Anaerocolumna chitinilytica: one gene and its partner. The protein of the gene in region 2 interacts with the protein of the main gene of each other region in a pairwise test. Links are inferred from orthologs where the notes say so. Each region holds a gene or a part of one and is shown on either strand. Other genes may lie near its edges. The genes, in order: ribD and bsdcttw_RS04330.

Region 1 (3,223 bases), 3.2 Mb from region 2 along the record:
TTGCCCGTCTGTTCCCATGACTTCGCAGCATATTCCACACTCTTTGAGGCCGGCAAGACGCATTAAATCCACGGTGGCCTCGGTGTGACCAGCTCGTTCCAGCACACCGTTGGCTTTTGAAAGGAGAGGAAACATGTGACCCGGGCGGCGAAAATCCTCGGGTTTAGCCTTTTCGTCAACTACCTTAAGCGCAGTCATACTTCTTTCTGCCGCGGATATACCTGTTGCTGTCTGTGCATAATCGATGGATACAGTAAAAGATGTGCCATGGTTGTCAGTGTTGTTGGATACCATCTGAGGAAATTGTAAACGGCTGATATATTTATTGCTCATAGGCATACAGATTAATCCTTTTCCGTTACTTGCCATGAAATTAATATTTTCAGTAGTGGCAAATTCTGCAGCGCAGATAAAATCTCCTTCATTTTCTCGGTCTTCGTCATCGGTTACAAGAATAATCTCCCCTTTTTTCAGAGCGTCCAATGCTTCTGGTATGGTACTGAATTTAAACATATAAAACCTAGCCTTTCCGTTACCTGGGGCCTTTAAGGCTCCGGTAACTAAAATCCATTTTCATACAGGAATGTTTCTGTAATACTGCTATTCTTTTGAGTAAATTTTTTGATATACTTACCTACAATATCGTTCTCTATATTTACGATACTTCCTATTTTTTTCTCAGAAAGTATGGTTTCTTTGGCTGTATGGGGAATAACTGATACAAGAAAGCCATCCTGCATAACCTCTGCAACCGTCAGGCTGATTCCGTCTATGGTAATAGAGCCTTTTTCAATGATATACGACATAATTCCAGGAGTGGTTTTCACTGTATACCAAACGGCAATATCGTCATTTTTAATGGAGGTAATCTTACCTGTTCCGTCAATATGTCCGGTAACGATGTGCCCGCCGAATCTTCCGTTTACCGCCAAGGCGCGTTCCAGGTTAACTCTGGTTCCAGCAGTCAGGCTTCCAAGAGAAGAGCGTAAAAGAGTCGCATTCATCACATCAGCGGTAAAAGAAAAGTTCTTGTTATCTGTAACGGTTAAACATACACCATTTGTTGCCACACTGTCACCGGGCTTTAAATCATCAAATATTTTTTTGCCTTCAATGGTTAATACGGCAGATTTGGCGCCTTTTCTTATATTTCTGACAATGCCGGTTTCTTCCACTATTCCTGTAAACATGTATAGTCCACCTCCCCTTCAACTAGAACATCTTCATCAAACCAAGTGAGAGTCCGGTTCTTTAGAGTAAAGCAATTAGTTACTTCCTGAATGCCGGTGCCGCCTATAGGTGATTTTGATTGTTCTCCTCCAAAAAGTTTCGGAGCAATATAACCTTGTACCTTATTTACAATCCTGCTTTTTAGTGCAGAAAAATTCAGAGCAGAACCTCCCTCCAGCAGAATGCTGTCAATACCTCTCTTAGCAAGCTCTGTCATCAAATGCTTTAGGTCGATATAATTTTCATAACGATTGACTAAAAGTATCTCACAGCCATATGTAAGGTAAGGCTTTTGCCTATTGCTGCAGGTACAGGCAGTGGCAATTATGGTTCTTACTTCTTTTGCTGTGGTGATAACGGTAGAATCCAGGGGAGTATTTAAATCCGTATCACAGATGATTCGAATTGGATTTCTTCCACCGGGAATGCGGCAGGTAAGGGAAGGATTGTCAGTAATTACAGTACCCACGCCAACCATAATCGAAGAGTATTTGTTCCGGCTTCTGTGAACATTTTCTCTTGCACTGGAACCTGTAATCCATTTGGAATCTCCGCTTGCTGTTGCTATTTTTCCATCCATTGTCATAGCATATTTCATCACAACATAAGGAGTATGTGTTTGGATATAGTGGAAAAATACCTCATTTAGTTTTTGACATTTATCCTCTGATACACCGGTAATTACTTCAAGACCAGCTTTACGCAAAAGAGCGGCACCTTTTCCGGCTATAAGGGGATTTGGGTCTAGGCAGCCAATGACAACCTTTTTTATTCCGCTTTGCAAAATGGCGTCAGTACATGGGGGTGTCTTTCCATGGTGACAGCAAGGCTCCAAGGTAACATACAAGGTTCCGCCTTCGGGACTCTTAAGACAATCGGCAAGTGCGTTTCTCTCGGCATGCCAGCTGCCGTATTTTTCGTGCCAGCCCTGACCGATAATTTTACCGTCTTTGACTATAACAGCGCCTACATAAGGATTGGGGTTCACATAACCAACGCCTTTTTCTGCCAGTAAAAGAGCGTAATTCATATATTCTTCATCAGACATAGGTACCTCCGATAATAAAAAATGCCTTGAACATATATATTCAAGGCAGGAGCTCCTGATTATTTTCTTTGTAGATAAAAAAACTCTGAAATGAAAAAAATCATTTCAGAGTAATTATACAAAAGAATGCTAATTGCAGCTTTTATAAAATCTTCTTCCATCCAGACTTTACTGTCGGCTTCGGAGTTTCACCGAATCGTACCTTACGGTTTGTGGGCTATACCACCGGTAGGGAATTGCACCCTGCCCTGAAGATGTATATTCAATTGCGTTCATTATAACAGCAGGAATAAAGAATGTCAAACAGTATAATTTGCTTCTTTGCTATTTGTACTTCTTTTCAAAATAAGTGAGCAGCTGATATAGAAAAGTAGCCAGAATACATAGAATAACGATTGACATAATGACATAATCAAGTTTAAACACCTGACTGCCATAGATAATCAGATAACCCAGTCCGGCTTTTGCCGCAAGGAATTCTCCGATAATAACTCCGACCAAGGATAAGCCGATATTAACCTTCATAATGCTGATGATTTGCGGAATATTCCCTGGAATTACGACTTTAAGAAGGATATCTTTTTTGCCGCCTCCCAGTGTTAGTATAAGCTTCTTTTTATCTTCCTCTGTATTGCTGAAATTGGTATGAAGGGTGATAACAGTACTAAATACTGCGACAGAAACGGCTGCAACGATGATAGTCTTGACATTATTTCCAAGCCATACAATAAAAACCGGAGCCAGAGCGGATTTTGGAAGACTGTTTAATACTACCAGATAAGGCTCCAGGACTTTGGCAAGTTTTTCATTCCACCAAAGCAGTACAGCCATAGCTATACCAAAAATATTTACAATGGCAAAGCTGACAAAAGTTTCAAGCAAAGTAATACCAGTATGATAAAAGATACTGCCATCAGCTGCCATATCAAGAAAAGTCCCTGCCAC
Region 2 (3,321 bases):
TCCCTTTCTTGCCTTTCTTTGAATCTGAGTTTAAATTCTTGCTATATTTCTGAAATCTGCACGCTCCTGATAAGGAGAGACAAAGTCTGTTTTAATTTATTCCGCTTAACCACCTTGTCAATAAATCCATGCTCCAACAGAAATTCAGCACTCTGAAAGCCTTCCGGGAGTTTTTGGCCTATGGTCTGTTCGATTACTCTTGGCCCTGCAAAACCAATTAAAGCACCGGGTTCCGCCAGAATAATATCTCCGAGCATAGCAAAACTTGCCATAACCCCTCCTGTGGTAGGGTCCGTTAAAATAGGAATATATAAAAGTCCGGCATCATCATGTTTTTTTATTACACCGGCTGTCTTTGCCATTTGCATTAATGATATGATACCTTCTTGCATTCTGGCCCCGCCGGAACAGCAGAAAAGTATAACCGGCAGTCTTTCCTTGGTGGCTGTTTCTATCATACGGGTGATTTTTTCGCCTACGGTTTCTCCCATACTGCCCATTAGAAAAGTAGAAGCCATTACTCCAATAGCCACTTCCATTCCTTCGATGGTTCCTTTACCGGTAGCGATTGCATCATCCAGGCCGGTAGCCATTCGAAGATGATTCAATTTATCTTCATATCCAGGGAAATGAAGCGGATCACTTACCGGCAGGTTAACATCCCACTCTGTAAAGCTTCCTGTGTCCAGCACCATACTAAGTCTCGTCCTTGGGCTAATACGGAAGTAACTGCCGCATACCGGACAAATATAGTAGTTCTGAACTACATCTTCAAGATAGACTATTTCATTACACTTATCACATTTATCAAAAAGACCTTCCGGTACCTGTGCATCGTAAAGGGAGTCTTTCCGTTTTTTATCCTGGGTGAGTTTTCTTTGCTCCCCGTTTACAGCAAGATTCTTTTTAAACATTTCCTTTAACATGATGACCTCTTTCTTAGATCGCTCCTATTGCTATTCTGCGCCTCAAGAGAATGCCTGCCACAAGATTATGCCGAGGATTTCGCAGGCATAATCTAAGTGAATTATTATTTTCAATAATTCACTACACGGCTTTAGACATTTCTTTTTTGTCTTTTAGCAGTTTTTCCACAAAGGCTGTATCTGTATTTCCTTCTTTAAAATCTTCTTGATTTATAAGAGTATATAAAAAGTCCAGATTCGTATCAATACCTTCAATTACAAGCTCACCAAGTACTCCCTGCATCTTTCTGATTGCCTGTTCTCTGTCATTGTCATGCACCATGAGCTTCACTAAAAGGGAATCATAAGCTGACGGAATCTTGTAGCCGGCATAGAGAGCGGAATCTACCCGCACACCATTTCCTCCCGGAAAATGCAAAGAGGTAACCGTACCGGGACAAGGCATGAAATCCTTTAGAGGATTCTCTGCATTGATTCTGCATTCAATTGCATGACCTTTAATTACTACGTCCTCCTGGGATATTGACAGCGGTCTCCCTTCTGCAATCTTTATTTGCTCCTTTATCAGGTCTATGCCTGTTACCAGTTCGGTAATACCATGTTCTACTTGAATTCTGGTATTCATTTCAATAAAATAGAATCTGTTCTGGTTATCCATAATAAATTCAATGGTGCCCGCATTCTGATAGCCTACTGTTTTAGCTGCTTTTACCGCTGCTTCACCCATTGCTTTTCTGAGTTCGGCTGTCATATGATGAGCCGGAGCCTCTTCGATTAACTTCTGATGTCTTCTTTGAATAGAACAATCTCTTTCACCAAGATGTATTACATTGCCGTAATTATCAGCGAGAATTTGAAATTCAATATGTCTGGCACCTTCTATATATCTTTCGATATAAAGAGTATCATCACCAAAGGAGTTCTTTGCTTCCTGGCCGGCTGTCTCAAAAAGCTTTACAAATTCCTCTTCTTTCCGAACAATACGCATGCCTTTTCCACCGCCGCCGGCACTGGCCTTGATAATAACCGGATAGCCAATATCTGCTGCGATTTTCAAGCCTTCCTCTGCTGAAGCTACTGCCTGTTTCGTTCCGGGAACTACCGGTACACCTGCTTCGATCATAGTTCTTCTGGCTTCTGATTTGTTACCCATTCTATCAATAACATCTCCCGTAGGACCGATAAAAATGATACCGCATTTTTTACAAAGATCGGAGAATCTGGAGTTTTCCGATAAAAAACCAAATCCGGGATGTATTGCATCAGCACCTGCTGCACAGGCTGCGCTAATAATTCTGTCCATCTTCAAATAGCTGTCTTTTGAAGGTACAGGCCCAATGCAGATAGTTTCATCTGCTAGTTGGGCATGGAGGGCATCTTTATCGACATCCGAGCAGATGGCTACTGTGGATATGCCCATTTCTCTGCAGGCACGTATTATCCGCACTGCGATTTCTCCTCTGTTGGCAATTAAGATTTTACTAATCATTGCAAACCTCCGTATTATGCGCTTTTGTGCGCAGAGTATTTTTTACAGTGAAATTTCTTTTTTTTGATTCCACGCTGGTTCTAACCTAACTTATAGCAAATATAAGCTCCGCTTCTGCAAAAATCTTCTTACCATCAAAGGCTTTTGCAGTGGCAACTCCAATATTTCCTTTGCTTTTTATCAGTTCTACTTCTAAGGTCATTACATCCCCAGGTATTACCTTATTTCTGAATCTGGCTTTATTAACTCCGCCAAAGTATGCATTTTTTCCTCTGTTTTCCTCCAGGGAAAGGCAAACTACCGCTCCGACCTGCGCTAATGACTCTAATATTAAAACTCCCGGCATAACAGGTTCTTCCGGAAAATGCCCTGTAAAATAAGGTTCATTATAACTAACACACTTTTTTCCTACGGCACGTTTGCCGGGTTCCAATTCATCGATTCTGTCAATTAATAAAAAGGGACTTCTTTGGGGTATGATCTTCTTTATCTCGTTTATATCTAACATTATCATTCCTGCTCTTTCGCTTCTAAGCTGCCTGTTCAGATTCAGTTACCAGTACTATTTCTGTTTATCTTATAGTGGCTTAAGATATATCAATGCCTGACCATATTCCACCATATCTTTGTTGTTAACTTCAATCCGTTCTACAATGCCGTCATATTCTGATTCAATCTCGTTCATAAGCTTCATGGCTTCTATAATACCAACTGCCTGCCCTTTTTTTACCCTGTCGCCAACGTGTACAAAAGGGTCGCTTTTCTCTGATTTAGCTGTATAAAAGGTACCTACCATGGGAGACTTAATGATTAACAGATTTTCATCCTTTTTGGCCTCAGATACCTCTGTTACTGGTATGCTTCCACTTGTAACTACCTCGGTCTTAATAACTCTATCGCACTCAA

Evidence for each region.
Region 1: the proteins of bsdcttw_RS04330 (region 2) and ribD interact in binary tests that used the Escherichia coli proteins (3 or more experiments, as listed by UniProt). The link is inferred for Anaerocolumna chitinilytica from one-to-one orthologs.

Annotation. Positions count from the first base shown.
Region 1 is NZ_AP023368.1:4,177,634-4,180,856, reverse strand. Bases 227-3,117 are described here. They hold ribD (bifunctional diaminohydroxyphosphoribosylaminopyrimidine deaminase/5-amino-6-(5-phosphoribosylamino)uracil reductase RibD), read right to left. Parts: upstream 2,279-3,117; coding sequence 1,175-2,278; downstream 227-1,174. Other genes in these bases: bsdcttw_RS18165 (ABC transporter permease), read right to left, coding at 2,603-3,117; bsdcttw_RS18175 (riboflavin synthase), read right to left, coding at 561-1,190; bsdcttw_RS18180 (bifunctional 3,4-dihydroxy-2-butanone-4-phosphate synthase/GTP cyclohydrolase II), read right to left, coding at 227-513. Also shown: more of bsdcttw_RS18180, read right to left, coding at 1-226; more of bsdcttw_RS18165, read right to left, coding at 3,118-3,223. UniProt on the Escherichia coli protein: Converts 2,5-diamino-6-(ribosylamino)-4(3h)-pyrimidinone 5'-phosphate into 5-amino-6-(ribosylamino)-2,4(1h,3h)-pyrimidinedione 5'-phosphate.
Region 2 is NZ_AP023368.1:969,181-972,501, reverse strand. The notes cover bases 232-3,220. They hold bsdcttw_RS04330 (acetyl-CoA carboxylase biotin carboxylase subunit), read right to left. Parts: upstream 2,416-3,220; coding sequence 1,048-2,415; downstream 232-1,047. Other genes in these bases: accB (acetyl-CoA carboxylase biotin carboxyl carrier protein), read right to left, coding at 2,993-3,220; fabZ (3-hydroxyacyl-ACP dehydratase FabZ), read right to left, coding at 2,501-2,923; accD (acetyl-CoA carboxylase, carboxyltransferase subunit beta), read right to left, coding at 232-926. Outside these bases: more of accD, read right to left, coding at 42-231; more of accB, read right to left, coding at 3,221-3,321. UniProt on the Escherichia coli protein: This protein is a component of the acetyl coenzyme A carboxylase complex; first, biotin carboxylase catalyzes the carboxylation of the carrier protein and then the transcarboxylase transfers the carboxyl group to form malonyl-CoA.